2 regions of the Amycolatopsis sp. cmx-4-61 genome follow, and region 1 is predicted to be linked to the other one. Evidence: riboswitches for the same ligand, from Rfam matches in the RefSeq annotation. Region 1 holds a riboswitch; the other holds the start of a gene.
What was found. Region 1 has a riboswitch for thiamine pyrophosphate ahead of thiC (phosphomethylpyrimidine synthase ThiC). Riboswitches for the same ligand answer to the same signal wherever they lie in the genome.

Region 1 (8,451 bases):
AGCAAGCGGACCTCGTCCAGGTTCGGGGTGATCAGCGTCGCCCGCGGGAACAGCTCCGTGCGGATCGCCTCCAGGGCGTCCTCGCGCAGCAGCGAGTGGCCCGTCATCGACGCCGCCACCGGGTCGACCACCAGCGGGAAGCCGGACTCGAGCTCGTCCAGGGTCTTCGCCACCGCGCGGATGATCTCCGCCGTGGCCAGCATCCCCGTCTTCGCCGCGTCGACGCCCATGTCCGAGGCCACCGCCTTGATCTGCGCGGTGACCACGTCGGCCGGGATCTCGGTGAACCCCTGCACGCCCAGGGAGTTCTGCACGGTGACCGCCGTCAAGGCGACCAAACCGTGGACCCCGTTCGCGAAGAACGTGCGCAGGTCCGCCTGGATGCCCGCACCACCGCCGGAGTCGGACCCGGCGATGGTGAGGGCGGTCTTCGGTGTCACGGCCGGACCACCGGCAGGTAGACCTGGCCGCCGGACCCGGTGAACTCCGCCGACTTCGACGCCATGCCGGCCTCGATCGCTTCCACAGTGGACAGGCCGTGCTCCTCGGCGTACTTGCGGACGTCCTGAGTGATCCGCATCGAGCAGAACTTCGGGCCGCACATCGAGCAGAAGTGCGCGGTCTTGGCCGGCTCGGCGGGCAGGGTCTCGTCGTGGAACGAGCGCGCGGTGTCCGGGTCCAGCGAGAGGTTGAACTGGTCGTTCCAGCGGAACTCGAACCGCGCCTTCGACAGCTCGTCGTCCCACTCCTGCGCGTACTCGTGCCCCTTGGCCAGGTCCGCGGCGTGCGCGGCGATCTTGTACGTGATCACCCCGGTCTTGACGTCGTCTCGGTTCGGCAGCCCGAGGTGTTCCTTCGGCGTCACGTAACACAGCATCGCCGTGCCGTACCAGCCGATCTGCGCCGCGCCGATGGCCGACGTGATGTGGTCGTACGCCGGCGCGATGTCCGTCGCGAGTGGACCGAGGGTGTAGAACGGTGCCTCGCCGCAGAGCTTTTCCTCGAGCTCGACGTTCTCCTTGATCTTGTGCATGGGCACGTGACCCGGGCCCTCGATCATCACCTGGACGTCGTGCGAACGCGCGAGGTGCGTCAGCTCGCCGAGGGTTTCGAGCTCGGCGAACTGGGCGCGGTCGTTGGCGTCCGCAATGGACCCCGGGCGCAGGCCATCGCCGAGGGAGAACGTGACGTCGTACTGCCGCAGGATCTCGCAGAGTTCCTCGAAGTGCGTGTACAGAAAGGACTCCTGGTGGTGCGCGAGGCACCACGCGGCCATGATCGAGCCGCCGCGGCTGACGATGCCGGTGACGCGCCGGGCGGTCAGCGGGATGTAGCGCAGCAGCACGCCGGCGTGCACGGTGACGTAGTCGACGCCCTGTTCGCACTGCTCGACGATCGTGTCGCGGTAGACCTCCCACGACAGCTTTTCCGGCTCCCCGTTGACCTTCTCGAGCGCCTGGTAGATCGGCACGGTGCCGACCGGCACCGGCGAATTGCGAATGATCCACTCCCGCGTCTCGTGGATCCGCTTGCCGGTGGAGAGGTCCATGATCGTGTCGGCACCCCAGCGGGTGGCCCACACCATCTTGTCGACCTCTTCCTCGACCGACGACCAGACGGCCGAGTTGCCCATGTTGGCGTTGATCTTCACGAGGAAGTTCTTGCCGATGATCATCGGCTCGGACTCCGGGTGCTTGCGGTTGGCCGGGATCACCGCGCGGCCGCGGGCGACCTCGTCGCGCACGAACTCGGGAGAAACCCGCTCACGTGCGGCGACGTACTCCATTTCCCGCGTGATGACACCCTGTTTGGCCCAGCCGAGCTGGGTGTTGTGCTCGCGCCCGTCGGCCCAGCCGGTGCGCAGCCGGTGAAGTCCACTGTGGACGTCGATCGAAGCTTCGGGATCGGTGTACGGGCCCGAAGTGTCGTAGACGTCGAAGTGTTCACCGTTGGACAGCTCGATCCGGCGCGCGGGCACCCGCAGCCCCGATTCGGTCTGGTGGTACACCTTGCGCGAGCCGGTGATCGGCCCGGTCGTGACGGAGAGGTCTTGCTTTTGGGCAGCAGAGTTTTCCAGCGTCGTCAACGACTTTCACTCCCTACGCCGGCATTACCCGGTCAGGTTCATGCGGTCGGTGACGCCTGCGAAACGCAAGTCACCCTCTCAGCCCGCCATGGCGCGAGCTCCCGCGTTGGTGTTGTACCCCGACCATGCCACGCCGGAGCCGCAGACTCAAGTCCGCTCACCTCACCCGACCAATTCGGCCGGGGTGGCGTAGACGTCGACCATGGCTCCGTTGCGCAGCACGGTGATCGGCAGTGCGGTGCCGATCACTTCCGCGAACAGCTGCCGCTGGATGCCCTGGGCGTCCGAGACACGCGTGCGCCCGACAGTCAGCACGAGGTCACCGGCCCGCAGGCCGGCCCGGTCCGCGGGACCGCCGGACACGACTTCGTGCACCCGCAGCCCGGCGCTCTGCCCGGTGCGCCCGGCGACGTCGTCCGGCAGCGGCGCGGGCACGCCGACGACACCGAGGTACGCGCGCCGCACCCGGCCCTCGACGAGGAGTGTGTCGATGATCCGCCGCGTCGTCGTGTTGATCGGCACGGCAAGCCCGAGGCCGATCCCGGCGACGGCGGTGTTGACGCCGACGACCCGGCCGGCGGAGTCGGCGAGCGCGCCGCCGGAGTTGCCGGGGTTGAGCGCGGCGTCGGTCTGGATGACGTCCTCGATCACGCGAGTGGTGCGCCCCTGCCGCACCGGCAGCGCCCGCCCGAGCGCGCTGACGACCCCGGCGGTGACGGTCCCGGAGAAGCCGAGCGGGTTCCCGACGGCGACGACGAGCTGCCCGACGACGAGCCGGTCGGCGTCCCCGAGTTGGGCGGCCGCCGGCGTCCCGCCCCGGGCCCGCAGCACGGCGAGGTCGGACAGCGGATCGGCGCCGACGACGTCGAAGGGAACTTCGCTGCCGTCGGCGAAAGTGGCGACCCCGCGCCGGTGGTCGCTGACGACGTGGGCGTTGGTGAGCAGGTGCCCGTCGTCGGTGAAGACGACGGCTGAGCCGCTGCCGCGCGCGAGCTGCACCCCGGCGACGTGCGGGGTGACGGTCCGGGCGACCGTGCTCACCGCGCGCGAGTAGGCGTCCATCGCGTCGTCCATGCGTACCTCGATTACAGCTTTGCAGGTACTACAAGTGTGCGCCGGTCGACGGGGGAAGTCCGTTCGCTGTCCGTGAACCGGTTCACCGGACCAGTGACGGTCGGTGGTTCACCGGATCGGCTCATGCGCCGGTGAAGGATCGGCGGCAGACTCCCAAGTCGCTTCTGTAACGGTGCAGAAGCGATCTTCTGTGGGGTTGATATGCGAAAACTCATCTTCGGCGCCCTCGCCGGGCTGCTGGTCACCGGCCTGATCCCGGCGACCGCGGTGGCCCAGGGCGAGGCTCCCGGCGCGCCCGGGAGCCATCCCAGCTGGCTGCCCGCGAACAAGACCGGCTTCGGGACCGCGCACGACCGGTCGAGCAACGTCTGGTTCACCCTCCAGGGCGGCCAGCTGTCCGAGGTCTACTACCCGGACCTGTCGACGCCCAGCGTCCGCTCCCTGAACTTCGTCGTCACCGACGGCCGCAGCTTCGCCGTCGCGGACCACACGGCGAAGTCCCAGCAGGTCCGGCGGACCGACGACGACAGTCTCACCTACGAGCAGACCATCACCGACGACCAGCACCGCTGGCGCATCCGCAAGACCTACGTCACCGACCCGGCCGCCACGACCGTGCTGGTGGACGTCGACTTCCAGTCGCTCACCGGGCGCCCCTACCAGCTCTACGCGGTCGCCGACCCGGACCTCACCAACGACGGTTCCGACGACTCGGCCGCCCGCGCCGGTGACGCCGTCACCGCGCAGGACGCCGCGAACGCCGCCGCCCTCACCGCGCAACCCGCGTTCGCGAAGACGAGCGTCGGCTACGCGGGCGCGTCCGACGGGAACACGCAGCTCGCCAAGACCTTCAAGCTGACCTCCTACGACACCGCCGCCAAGGGCAACGTCGTGCTCACCGGGCAGACGACCGCCGACGGTCTCCGCGACCGGCACGTCACCCTCGCCCTCGGCATGGGCGCGAAGGCCGCCGACGCGCTGAAGAGCGCGCAGGCGTCACAGCGCCGCGGGGTCCGCGACATCACGCGCGCCTACGACCGCGGCTGGCGCCAGTACCTGCGCGGGATCGGCAAGCCGCCGGCGTCGCTGAAGACCGACGCCGAGCGCGACCTCTACAAGGCGTCGATGCTGACGCTCGCCGCGAGCGAGGACAAGCACCACCCGGGTGCCTTCATCGCGTCGCCGAGCATGCCGTGGCGGTTCGGCAACAACGACCCGGAGTGGTCGCCGTCCGGCACCTACCACCTCGTCTGGCCGCGTGATCTCTACCAGATCGCGACCGGCCTGGCCGCCGGCGGCGACAAGGCGGCCGCGAACCGGGCGGTGTCGTACATGTTCGGCACGCAGCAGCAGGCCGACGGGCACATGCCGCAGAACAGCCGGGTCGACGGCGTCCCGTACTGGACGTCGATCCAGCTCGACGAGACCGCGTTCCCGATCGTGCTGGCCCAGCAGCTCGGCCGCACCGACCTGTGGCCCGGCGTCCGGAAGGCCGCCGACTTCATCCTGGGTTACCGCGGGCCGAACGGGCAGCCGTCGCCGTACACCCAGCAGGAGCGCTGGGAGGAGCAGGACGGCTGGTCCCCGTCGACCATCGCCTCGGTGATCGCCGGGCTCGTCTGCGCCGCGGACATCGCCACGCACAACGGCGCCCCGGCCGACGCGGCCCGGTACCTCGCCGCGGCCGACAAGATGAAGGCCGACCTGCCCAAGCAGACGATCACCACGAACGGGCCGCTGTCGAAGGACCCGTACTTCGTCCGGCTGACCAAGGACGCGAACGCGAACAACGGGACGACGTACAACCTCGGCAACTCGAGCGTGACGATGGACCAGCGCGCGGTCACCGACGCGGGCTTCCTCGACCTGGTCCGGCTCGGCGTCTACCGCGCCGACGACCCGGTGATCCGCAACAGCATCCGGGTGACCGACTCCGACATCGCGTTCACCACGCCGACCGGCCAGTTCTGGCACCGCTACACCAAGGACGGCTACGGCGAGCAGGCCGACGGCTCGCCGTGGGACTACACGTTCCCGGCGGAGAGCCGCACGACGTTCGGCCGGCTGTGGCCGCTGCTCGCCGGCGAGCGCGGGGAGTACGAGCTGACGCTCGGCGATCCGGCGTCGGCCGCACGGCGGCTGCGTGACCTCGGCCGGGTGAGCAGCTCGGCGGAGACCATGCCGGAGCAGGTGTGGGACGAGAACCCGCCGTCGGGCCAGACCGGCTTCCCGGCCGGCACGCCGAACACGTCGGCGACCCCGCTGGCCTGGACGCACGCCCAGTACGTCCGCCTCGCCTGGGACGTCCAGGCGGGCTCGGTCCTGGAGACGCCGAAGGTGGTCCGCTGCCACTTCCTCGGCTGCTGAGTCCCAAGCGCCCCAATGTGGCCTTCGGTGCGTCAGACGCACCGAAGGCCGCCTTGGGTGCGTGAGACGCAACCAAGGCCGCCTTGGGGCGCTTGGGGACGGGCGGTCAGATGACGGCGCCGTCGTCCTCGGGGGTCTTCGGCGGGAGCCACGAGTTGCCCGGGACGCCCCACTTGTTGTGCTTCAACATCTTCTTCGCCGCGCGCGCGTGCCGGCCGACCAGGCGGTCCAGGTAGATGTACCCGTCCAGGTGATCGGTCTCGTGCTGCAGGCAGCGCGCGAAGTAGCCGGTGCCCTCGACCTCGATCGGGGTGCCGTCGACGTCGAAGCCGGTCACCTTCGCCCACTTGGCCCGGCCCGTCGGGTACGACTCGCCGGGCGCCGAGAGGCAGCCCTCCCAGTCGTCGTCCGGGTCCGGCATGGTCTCCGGGATCTCCGACGTCTCGAGCTTCGGATTGACGACGACGCCCTTGTGCCGCACGCCCTCGTCGTCCGGGCAGTCGTAGACGAACACGCGCAGGTCGAGGCCGATCTGGTTGGCCGCGAGGCCGACGCCCTCGGCGGCGTACATCGTCTCGAACATGTCGTCCACGAGCGTGCGCAGCTTCTCGTCGTACTCGGTGATCTCCCGAGTCGGCTGGTGCAGCACGGGCTCGCCGGCGATAACGATGGGGTGGATGGTCACGGCGAGCCAGTTTAGTCGGACCCCTCTGGTAGACCTGCATCAGACCGTGACGCGCCGACGTCGATGCCCACGTCGGCGGTGGCTTCCGTGGTTGAATGGCGCCCGCGGAAGAGCTAGGTCTGATTCGCCATGACGCCCGATTGAGAGGGACTCGGATGGACGCCGCGGAGTCGATGGCTGAGCCGCAGCCGTCGCCGCCGAAGCCCGTGCCCGGCCTGACCGAACGCGAGGTCGAGATCCTCGCCTTCGAGCGCCAGTGGTGGCGGCACGCCGGGGCGAAGGAGAACGCCATCCGCGAACGCTTCGACTTGTCTGCGACGCGCTACTACCAGCTGCTCAACAAGCTGCTGGAGAAGCCGGAGGCGATCGAAGCCGACCCGATGCTGGTGAAGCGGCTGCGCAAGACCCGCGCCGCCCGCCAGCGCAAGCGAGGCGCCCGGCGACTGGGGATCGAGCTGAAATGAGTGTGTTTTCCGGAATGTCCCGGCCGATGAAGGCCGCCGGCGTCGCGTTGATCGGGGTGGCGATCATCGCCGCCGTGATCGGCGGGATCACCGCGCTCGGCGGGGGCGAAGGATCGAACGAAGCCGGGCCGAGCGGCACGTCGACGCAGCCGGGGACGTCCTCGGCGCCGTCTTCGGGCAGTTCTTCGACGGCGCCGTCGTCGTCCTCGGCGTCGACGGGCGCTTCCTCGCCCGCGCCGCCGTCGCCGAGCTCACCGGCGCCCGGCCAGCCGACGTCGGCCGGCCCGGGGCAACCCGGTCAGCCGGGGCAGCCCGGTCAACCCGGGCAGCCCGGTCAGCCGGGCGGTGACCAGCAGGCGTCCAACAAGTGGGTGACCGTCCGGGTGTTCAACAACTCGACGATCAAGGGCCTGGCCGACCGGGCGGCCGATGACTTCCGCGGCGCCGGCTGGAACGTCAACGAGGTCGGCAACTACTCCCAGGGCATCATCCCGACGACGACGGCCTACTTCCGGCCGGGCACCGACGAGGAAGCCGCCGCCAAGCAGCTGGCGCAGGAGTTCGGCATCAAGGCCGAGCCGCGCTTCGAGGGCATCCAGAGCGCGAGCCCCGGCGTGATAGTGATCGTGACGAAGGAGTACCAGGGCGCCCACAAGGGCAGCTGAGCTCCGGACCGGAACGGCCGTCACCCCCCGCGGGGTGACGGCCGTTTTTTCATTCGCCGGTCTGGGTCTTCGCGTACGCCTCGAGCGCGGCCAGCTGGGCCGGGTCCAGGCTCGGCCGGACGGCCTTCCGGGCCGTCTCCAGGTGCGCCGCGGTGACTTCGCGGGCCTCCAGTGACTCGCGCATCGCCGTCAATGCCGCTTCGCGGATCAGCGCCGCGCAGTCGGCCGCCGAGTAACCGTCCAGAGTGGACGCGACCGCGGCGAGGTCGACGTCCTCGGCCAGCGGCGTGTTCTTCGAGCTCGCCGCGAGGATGGCCGCGCGGGCCTCGGCGTCCGGCGGCGGCACGTAGACGCGGCGCTCGAGCCGGCCCGGCCGCAGCAGCGCCGGGTCGACCAGCTCCGGCCGGTTCGTCGCCCCCAGGACGACGACCTCGCGCATCGGCTCGACGCCGTCGAGCTCGGTGAGCAGGGCCGCGACCACGCGGTCGGCGACGCCCGAGTCGGACGACTGGCCGCGGCGCGGGGCCAGCGCGTCGATCTCGTCCAGGAAGATCAGCGCGGGCGCGGCCTCGGCGGCCCGGCGGAACAGCTCGCGCACCGCGCGTTCGGACTCGCCGACCCACTTGTCCATCAGCTCGGCGCCCTTGACCGCGAAGACGTTCAGCGCGCCGGTGCCGGCCAGCGCCCGCACGAGGAAGGTCTTGCCGCCGCCGGGCGGCCCGTACAGGAGTACCCCGCGCGGCGGTTCGACGCCGAGCCGGGCGAACGAGTCGGGGTACCGCAGCGGCCAGAGCACGGCTTCGGTGAGCGACTGCTTGACGTCCACCATGTCGCCGACGTCGTCCAGGGTCAGCCCGCCGGTGGCCAGGTTGTCCGAAGTGGACATCGAGACCGGCCGGACGGTGGCCAGCGCGTCCAGCAGGTCCTGCTGCGAGATGCGCGGCTCGTCGGTGTCGCGCTGGCGCAGGGCCGCCCGCAGGGCCGCGTCCCGGCGCAGCGCGATGAGGTCCGCCGCGACGAAGCCCGGCGTCCGCTCGGCGAGGACGCCGCAGTCGATGCCCTGCTCGAGCGGGACGTCCCGGAGGAGGACGTTCAGCAGCTCCCGGCGGG
Region 2 (8,451 bases), on a different contig from region 1:
GAGCGTGTCGGTGACCATGGATCCCAGCATGTCAGCAGCTCAGCGGCCTCGCTGGCGGAAATCCGCCACGGCGTTGGGTGCGTGGGGCCCGGCCGGGTGAGCCACGTAGACTGCGGGGTCGTGAGCCTCACCCTCGGTATCGTCGGCCTGCCCAACGTCGGCAAGTCCACCCTGTTCAACGCGCTGACCCGCAACGACGTGCTCGCCGCGAACTACCCGTTCGCGACGATCGAGCCGAACGTCGGTGTCGTGCCGCTGCCGGACCCCCGGCTGGACAAGCTGGCCGAGCTGTACAAGTCGGAGAAGACGGTCCCCGCCGTGGTGTCCTTTGTGGACATCGCGGGCATCGTGAAGGGCGCGTCCGAGGGCGCCGGGCTGGGCAACAAGTTCCTGGCGAACATCCGTGAGGCCAACGCGATCTGCCAGGTCATCCGCGTGTTCGACGACCCCGACGTGGTGCACGTCGACGGCCGGATCGACCCGTCGAGCGACATCGAGACGATCAACACCGAGCTGATCCTCGCCGACCTGCAGACCCTCGACAAGGCGCTGCCGCGGCTGGAGAAGGAAGCGCGGACGAAGAAGGAGAACAAGCCCGCGCTCGACAACGCCCAGAAGGCGAAGGAAATCCTCGACGCCGGGCGCACGCTCTTCCAGGCGCAGAAGGAAGTCGACTTCGAGGCGCTGCGCGAGCTGAGCCTGCTGACGACGAAGCCGTTCCTGTACGTCTTCAACGCCGACGAGTCGGTGCTCACCGACGAAGCCCGCCGCGCGGAGCTGACCAAGCTGGTCGCGCCGGCGGACGCGGTGTTCCTCGACGCGAAGGTCGAGGCGGAGCTGCTGGAGCTGGACGACGAGGAGTCGGTGCGCGAACTGCTCGAGTCGGTCGGCCAGCCGGAGCCGGGCCTGTACTCCCTGGCCCGCGCGGGGTTCCACACGCTCGGCCTCCAGACGTACCTGACGGCGGGCCCGAAGGAGTCCCGCGCCTGGACGATCCCCCAGGGCGCCACGGCCCCCCAGGCGGCGGGTGTGATCCACACGGACTTCGAGCGCGGCTTCATCAAGGCGGAGATCGTCTCGTACGACGACCTGATGGAGGCGGGCTCCATGGCGGCCGCCCGCGCGGCGGGCAAGGTCCGCATGGAGGGCAAGGACTACGTCATGGCCGACGGCGACGTGGTCGAGTTCCGCTTCAACGTCTGAGCTCCTCCGCTGTCCACCCGGATCGTCCCCATTGGGCGAGCCGGGTGGTGACCGCTCGGTAACCGCCCCCACCGGGCCCCTCGGCCATTAGGATCGGCCGCCGCGTCGTCCGGTGGCTGGAGGGTTTTCACGATGGGGCAGAAAACGGCAGCGAACTCGGTGCCGCCGTGGACGCAGCGCGACGAAGTGCTGCGGTACACCTGTTACCTGGCCGCCCTGCTGGCCGGCGGGCACAGCACGCAAGACGTCCACGAGGTGCTGGCGCCCTTTCCGCCGACGATCGGCGGCGACGAGAAGTTCTGGGCCACCGGGCCGTTCGTGCTCTCCGACTTCCGGGCGCTCGGGGACGGCAGCTGGCAGGTCACCACGCCCTTCGTCTTCGGCACCGGCGCGGTGGGGCTGGGGCTCGTCGCCGGGTCGCTCGTCGGCGGGTCGATCGCCAAGTCGCGGGCGCGCCGAGCCGCGCACGCCGCGGCGGTTCCGCGCTGGGTCCCCATCGAGCAGGGGAACGTGTACTTGAGCCAGTACGGCTTCTACATGCACACCCCGAGCATCCTGCGCTGGCCGTGGACCGACCTTTCCGGTATGTCGGTCGTCGCGCCCGCAACCGTGCACTTCACCGGGAACAGCGAGCACGGCCCGATTTCCTGGCTGCTCCAGTCGGACTGGGCGGAACTGCTGTTCGTCTCGTGGGCGCTCGCGATCCACCCCCGCCACCCGCAGCTCGTGACCGGCGGGTGGCTGCCGCAGGGGTGGATCGAGCACGCCCGCTTCCACCAACGCGCCCCGCAGCCGGCGGCGGGTGCGGGCGTGCCGGGCATCGCCGCACCCGAGACGCCGGACCAGCGGGGTAGCGACTAGCCGAGCAGGCCCAGCAGGGCGATCGCGATCAGCACCACCGCGGGGGCGAGGGCGTTGATCCAGGCGCGCTGGGCGGCGGTCAGAGTGCTGTTCATGGGGCAATCCCTACGGGCCGGACCGATGCTTCCGCTCGGATCAGCGCGCCGATCATGGCCCGTGTTAACAGCTGTGATCGAACTCTCAGCCGTCCAGGTGACGGCGGTGGCGGGCGGTGAACCAGAGCACTCCGCCCGCCGCCGCGACCATCGTCGCGAACGCCGTCGTACCGACCACGATTGCCTGAGTCATCTCGTCTCCCTCCCGAAGGTTCCGGTAACCGAGAGACGTCGCAGACCCGGGAAAGTGCACTGAGAGTTACCGAGGTCACAGGGCGGCGAGCACCGAGTCGATCTGCGAAGCCAGGTCGAAGTCCTTCGCCGTCAGGCCGCCCGCCGAATGCGTCGAGAGCCGGAACGTCACGGTGCGCCAGCGGATGTCGATGTCCGGGTGGTGGTCGGCGGCTTCGGCGAGCACCGCCACCCGGTCCACCGCCTCGATCGCCTGGGGGAAGCTCCCCAGTTCCACCTCGCGGGAGATCACCGCGCCGGACCGCGTCCAGCCCGGGCCCAGCCGTCCGTCGGCCTCGGCGTCGCTCAAGATTTCCGTCATGTCTCCATGGTCGTCCGTCCTCGGCTACGCTGCACGGTTGCCACGGGAGTCCGGCCGGTGCCGGGCTGAGAGGCGGGTATCCGCGACCGTTCGCACCTGAGACGGATCATGCCGGCGAAGGGAGGGCTTCCCCCTCCTCGTCCGGCGAAGTGCAGGAGGGTAGATGAAACGCAGGGCTGTTCGCGCCGCGACGGCCATCGCCGCCGTCAGCGCCGTCGCTTCGGCGTGCTCGCTGTCGAGCGGTGACGGTGGCACGCAGCAGACGCCCACCGTCACCCTCGTGACGCACGACTCCTTCCTGGCCCCGCAGGAGGTGCTCGACGCCTTCCAGAAGCAGTCGGGCATCAAGATCTCCGTGCTCAAGCAGGGCGACGCCGGATCGCTGACCAACAAGCTCGTGCTGACCAAGGCCAACCCGATCGGCGACGTCGCGTACGGCGTCGACTCCACCTTCGCCTCCCGCGCGCTCGGCGAGGGCGTCTTCGATCCGTACACGAGCCCCGAGGCCGACCGCGGGCCCCAGCGCTACGCCGTCGACCCCGAGCACCGGCTCTCCGCGGTCGATGTCGGCGACGTCTGCGTCAACGTCGACACGAACTACTTCACCGCCAAGGGGATCCCGGCGCCCTCGACCTACGACGACCTGGCCGACCCGAAGTACAAGGACCTGCTGGTCGCCGAGGACCCGGCGACGGCCTCACCCGGGCTGGCCTTCCTCCTCGGCACCATCGCCAAGTACGGCGACGCCGGCTGGAAGGACTACTGGACGAAGCTGAAGGCCAACGGCGTCAAGGTGGTCAGCGGCTGGGAAGAGGCCTACACCAAGCAGTTCTCCGGCTCGTCCGGCAAGGGGCCGCGGCCGATCGTCGTCTCGTACGCGTCTTCGCCGGCCGCCGAGGTCGGCGACGACGGCAAGCCGCGCACGAAGGCGCTGCTCGACACCTGCTACCGGCAGGTCGAGTACGCCGGCGTGCTGGCGAACGGCAAGCAGGTCGAGAACGCACGCAAGGTCGTCGACTTCCTGCTCTCCCAGCAGTTCCAGGCGACGGTCGCGGCCAACATGTACGTCTACCCGGCGCGCCAGGGCGTCGACCTGCCGCCGGGCTGGGCGCAGGTCGCGCCGCTGCCGCAGAAGCCCGAGACGCTGCCCGCGGACCAGGTGCAGGCGGGACGCGAGAAGTGGATCGGCGAATGGCGCACGCTCGTGCAGTGACACCCGAGGCGCCGCCTCGGGCCGGGGGCTCCGCCACCCGGAGCCCCCGAAAGCTCGGGCGGTGACCGTGACGTCCGCCCGGCGGGCCACGGCCCCGCCGCGGACCGCCCGCGGGCTCGGGCTGGCGCTGCTCGGGCTCGCGCCGATCGGTTTCCTGGTGGTCTTCTTCGCCTGGCCGGTCCTGGCGATCATCGGCCGCGGGTTCGCCGCCGGCGGCCTCGACGTCGTCCTCGGCGACGCGCGGACTTGGCAGCTGGCCGGGTTCACCGTCGGGAGCGCGGCCGCGTCGACGGTGGTCGCGGTGCTGGCCGGCCTGCCGGTGGCGTTCCTGCTGGCGCGGGTGCGGCTGCCCGGCGTCGGCCTGGCCCGGACGTTGGTGCTGGTGCCGTTCGTGCTGCCGACCGTGGTGGTCGGGCTGGCGTTCCGGGCGCTCTGGCCGGACGGCGGCGTGCTGCCGATCGTGCTGGCCAACGCCTTCTTCAACGTCGCCGTCGTCGCGCGGACCGTCGCCGGGCTGTGGGCGCGGCTGGACCCGCGGACGGCCGACGCCGCCCGCGCGCTCGGCGCCTCGCCGTGGCGGGCCTTCCGGGCGGTGACGCTGCCCGCGCTCGCCCCGGCGATCGCGTCGGCGGCGGCCGTCGTGTTCCTCTTCTGCGCGACCAGTTTCGGGGTCGTCCTGATCCTCGGCGGCGCCCGCTACCGGACTCTGGAAACCGAGATCTACCTGCGCACGGTCGACCTCCTTGACCTTTCGGGGGCGGCGGCGCTTTCGCTGATCCAGTTCGCCGCCGTGGTCGCCGCGCTGGTCCTCGGCGGGCTGGCGCGGCGGCGCCGGGACGGCGCCCGGATCGGGTCCGGGCAGGCGCACCGCCCGCGTGGCGGCGAATGGTGGGCCGTCGGCCTCGCGGGCGTCGTGCTCGCGTTGCTGGTGACGCCGATCGTCGCGCTCCTCGCCGAATCGGTGTCCACTGAGGACGGCTGGAGTCTCGCCGGGTACCGGGCGCTGACGAGCACCGGCGAGAAGGGCGCGCTCCAGGTGTCGGGCTGGGACGCCGCGCTGAACTCGCTGAAGGTGGCCGTCGACGCGACGCTGCTCGCGATGGTCGTCGGCGTGCTGGCGTCCGTCGTCCTGGTGGCGCTGCGCCGCTCGCCCGCGAGAGCCGCGCGGGGCCTCGGCGAGACGATGGACGCCGTCCTGATGCTGCCGCTCGGGGTGTCGGCGGTCACCGTCGGGTTCGGCTACCTGGTGACGCTCGACGCGCTGCCCGGTGACCTCCGGACGTCGCCCTACCTGGTCCCGCTGGCCCAGGCGCTGGTGATCATCCCGCTGGTCGTGCGGATGGTGCTGCCGGTGCTGCGCTCGGTCGACGTCCGGCTGCGGCAGGCCGCGTCGACGCTCGGCGCGAGCCCGCTGCGGGTGTGGCGTGAGATCGACCTGCCGCTGACGCTGCGGCCGCTGGTCGCGGCGGCGGGGTTCGGGTTCGTCGTGGCGCTCGGCGAGTTCGGTGCGACGAGCTTCCTCGCCCGGCCGACGGCGCCGACGCTGCCGGTCGCGATCGCGTCGCTGATGGCGCGCCCGGGGGAGCTGAACAACCAGATGGCGTACGCGGCGTGCGCGTTGCTGATGCTCGTGACGGTGCTGGCGGTCGCGCTGATCGACCGGCTCGGCCGCGGCGGGGTGGGAGAGTTCTGATGGCGCTGTCGGTGCGGGACCTGACTGTCCACTACGGATCGTTCGCGGCCGTCCGCGACGCCCGGCTGGACATCGCCGACGGCGAGGTACTGGCCCTGCTCGGTCCGTCCGGCTCGGGCAAGTCGACGCTGCTGCGCGCGATCACCGGGCTCGAGCCGTCGGCCCGCGGCTCGGTGAGCTGGGACGGCGAGGACCTCGGCGCGGTCCCGGTCCACCGGCGCGGCTTCGGCCTGGTCTTCCAGGACGGCCAGCTGTTCACCCACCGCGACGTCGCCGCGAACATCGCGTTCGGCCTCCGGATGCACGGCGTGCCCCGCGTGCAGTGGGCACCGCGGGTGGCCGAGCTGCTGGAGCTGGTGGGCCTGTCCGGCTTCGAGCGACGCCGGGTGACGGAGCTGTCCGGCGGCCAGGCGCAGCGGGTCGCGCTGGCCCGGGCGCTGGCGCCGAAGCCGCGGCTGCTCCTGCTGGACGAGCCACTGTCCGGATTGGACGCCGGGTTGCGCGAACAGCTGGCGATCGACCTGGCGGATCTGTTGCGCCGCAGCAAGATCACGGCGCTGCTGGTGACGCACGACCAGGAGGAGGCGTTCACGCTGGCGGACCGAGTGGCGGTGCTGGACGCCGGGGAGGTCCGCCAGGAGGGCGCGGTCCGGCGCGTGTGGCGCAACCCCGCGGACGACGGCGTGGCCCGGTTCCTGGGGGTGACGACGTTCGCCGACGGCGTGGCGGCGGGCGGAGTGGTGCGCACGGCCTTCGGTGACGTCGCGCTGCCGGACGTCGCCGACGGCCCGGTGCGGCTGGGCCTGCGGCCGCACGCCCTGCGAGTGGCAGCGTCCGGAATGGACGGTGAGGTGGTGGCCGCGGTACACCGGCGGGAACACGTGCGGCTGGTGGTGAAACTAGCGGAATCCACTGTGGACGCAGTAGCCCCGGCGGCGTCGGACCTGCGCGCGGGTGACGCGGTGAAGCTGCAGCTCGACCCGGACGGCGTCGCGCTGATCGGTTGACGCCGTCCGGAAGGAACCTCAGCCGTCGCGGGTCGAAAGGCGGGCGTAGGCCAGCGACAGCCCGATCACGATGTAGCAGACCGCTCGCAGGGCGCCCTCGCCCAGCATCTGCGTGCCCATCGGGTCCTGCAGGACCTCCGCCGGGGCCAGCGACCAGTTCTGCGTCAGCAGGAACGGGTGCAGCCAGTCCAGCGAGCTCAGGAACCCGAGGATGGTGAACACGATGTCCGCGGCCAGCACGGACGCCACCACCAGCATCGGGTGCTCGGTCCAGCTGGAGATCGCCAGCGCGACCGCGCCGACCGCCCACAGCTGGAGCACCACCCAGCCGGCCACCAGCAGGATCCGCACCAGCGCGCCGCCGAGTGACAGCGTCGTGCCCGACAGCGTGAACAGCGAATCCGTGCCGTTGATGATCAGCCCCGTCACCACGCCGGTGACGCACATCGCCAGCACCGACACCACCGACACCGTGGCTACGCCGAACGCCTTGACCGCCAGCAGCCGGCCCCGGCCGACCGGGGCGATCAGCCAGCCGCGCAGCGTTCCGTGGGACGTCTCGCCCGCGATAGCGTCCGCCCCCGCCATCGCCGACGCCAACGGCAGCAGCAACGCCAGTGACATCACGATCGCCGCGATCGGCAGGACGAACGCGTTGTTGACCGCGGACGCCAGCAACGCGCCGTCGGGGTTCGGTCCGCCCGCGTCGGGCGGCCCGCTCACCAACGTGAGGCCGATGCCGATCACGATCGGGATCAGTGCCAGCAACCCCAGCACGGCCAGCGTGCGCGGCCGCCGGAAGATCCAGCGCAGCTCCGCGGCCAGCAGCCGCGGCAACGGCACCGTGTCGTGGCCCGTGCGGACCGCCGGTGCGTCGAGAACCGCCGTCGTCATTCCGCCCCCTCGGTCAACCGCGCGAACAGGTCTTCCAGCCCGGTGCGGGCCCGCGTCGCCTCGTGGACCGCGACCCCCGCGCCCACCAGGACCTGCAGCACCCGCGGCGCTTCGGCCGCGGTGAGGTCGGCCCGGACGCCGTCCGGCGTCAGCCGGGCGCCGATCCGGTGCTCCCGCAGCACTTCCACCGCCTGTTCGGCGTCCGGCGTGCGGACCAGCAGGGCCGCGTTCCCGGACTCCAGCAGCTCCGCCAGCTCGCCCTGGGCGACGACGTTCCCCGACTGCAGCACGGCCACGTGCGTGCAGGTCGCCTCGACCTCGGCCAGCAGGTGCGACGACACCAGCACGGTGACGCCGTCGGCGTGCAGCTCGGCCACGATCCTGCGGATCTCCCTGGTACCCGCAGGGTCGAGGCCGTTGGTCGGCTCGTCGAGCACGACCATCTTCCGCGGCACCAGCAACGCCGAAGCGAGGCCGAGCCGCTGCTTCATGCCGAGCGAATACCCCTTGTACCGCCGCCGCGCCGCACCGGTCAGCCCGACGCGCTCCAGCGCCGAGTCCACTGCGGACGGAATCCCGGCCGACGTCAGCCGCGGTTCCGCCGCGGCGAAGCGCAGCAGGTTGTCGCGCCCGGACAGGAACGGGTGGAAGCCCGGCCCTTCGACCAGCGCGCCGACGTCGGGCAGCGCGTGCGCGGCCGCGTCCGGCATCGGCCGGCCGAGCAGCTCGACCTCGCCCTCGGTCGGCCGGACCAGGCCGAGCAGCATCCGGATCGTGGTCGTCTTGCCCGAGCCGTTCGGCCCGAGCATCCCGACGACCGCGCCCTGCGGGATGTCGAGGTCGACGTGGTCCACCGCGACGGTGCTGCCGTACACCTTGCGCAACCCCCGGGTGCGCGCGGCGAGCGGGACCGCCGAGGCGGACGTCTCCGC

Region 2: it holds a riboswitch for thiamine pyrophosphate, as region 1 does, so the genes downstream of both, ACLJOU_RS32050 (thiamine ABC transporter substrate binding subunit) here and thiC (phosphomethylpyrimidine synthase ThiC) in region 1, are expected to answer to the same signal.

What each region holds. Positions count from the first base shown of each region.
Region 1 covers NZ_JAEBEI010000001.1:1,362,481-1,370,931, forward strand. The annotation lists gene thiD (bifunctional hydroxymethylpyrimidine kinase/phosphomethylpyrimidine kinase) at 1-440, opposite strand, end outside; gene thiC (phosphomethylpyrimidine synthase ThiC) at 437-2,086, opposite strand; TPP riboswitch at 2,080-2,201, opposite strand; gene ACLJOU_RS06730 (S1C family serine protease) at 2,249-3,160, opposite strand; gene ACLJOU_RS06735 (glycoside hydrolase family 15 protein) at 3,362-5,527, shown strand; gene ACLJOU_RS06740 (peptide deformylase) at 5,634-6,212, opposite strand; gene ACLJOU_RS06745 (DUF3263 domain-containing protein) at 6,368-6,676, shown strand; gene ACLJOU_RS06750 (LytR C-terminal domain-containing protein) at 6,673-7,341, shown strand; gene ACLJOU_RS06755 (AAA family ATPase) at 7,391-8,451, opposite strand, start outside.
Region 2 covers NZ_JAEBEI010000014.1:86,099-94,549, reverse strand. The annotation lists gene ACLJOU_RS32070 (DNA-3-methyladenine glycosylase 2 family protein) at 1-30, opposite strand, end outside; gene ychF (redox-regulated ATPase YchF) at 121-1,203, shown strand; gene ACLJOU_RS32060 (hypothetical protein) at 1,336-2,064, shown strand; gene ACLJOU_RS32055 (4a-hydroxytetrahydrobiopterin dehydratase) at 2,428-2,712, opposite strand; TPP riboswitch at 2,745-2,853, shown strand; gene ACLJOU_RS32050 (thiamine ABC transporter substrate binding subunit) at 2,876-3,925, shown strand; gene ACLJOU_RS32045 (ABC transporter permease) at 4,053-5,618, shown strand; gene ACLJOU_RS32040 (ABC transporter ATP-binding protein) at 5,618-6,625, shown strand; gene ACLJOU_RS32035 (ABC transporter permease) at 6,644-7,519, opposite strand; gene ACLJOU_RS32030 (ABC transporter ATP-binding protein) at 7,516-8,451, opposite strand, start outside.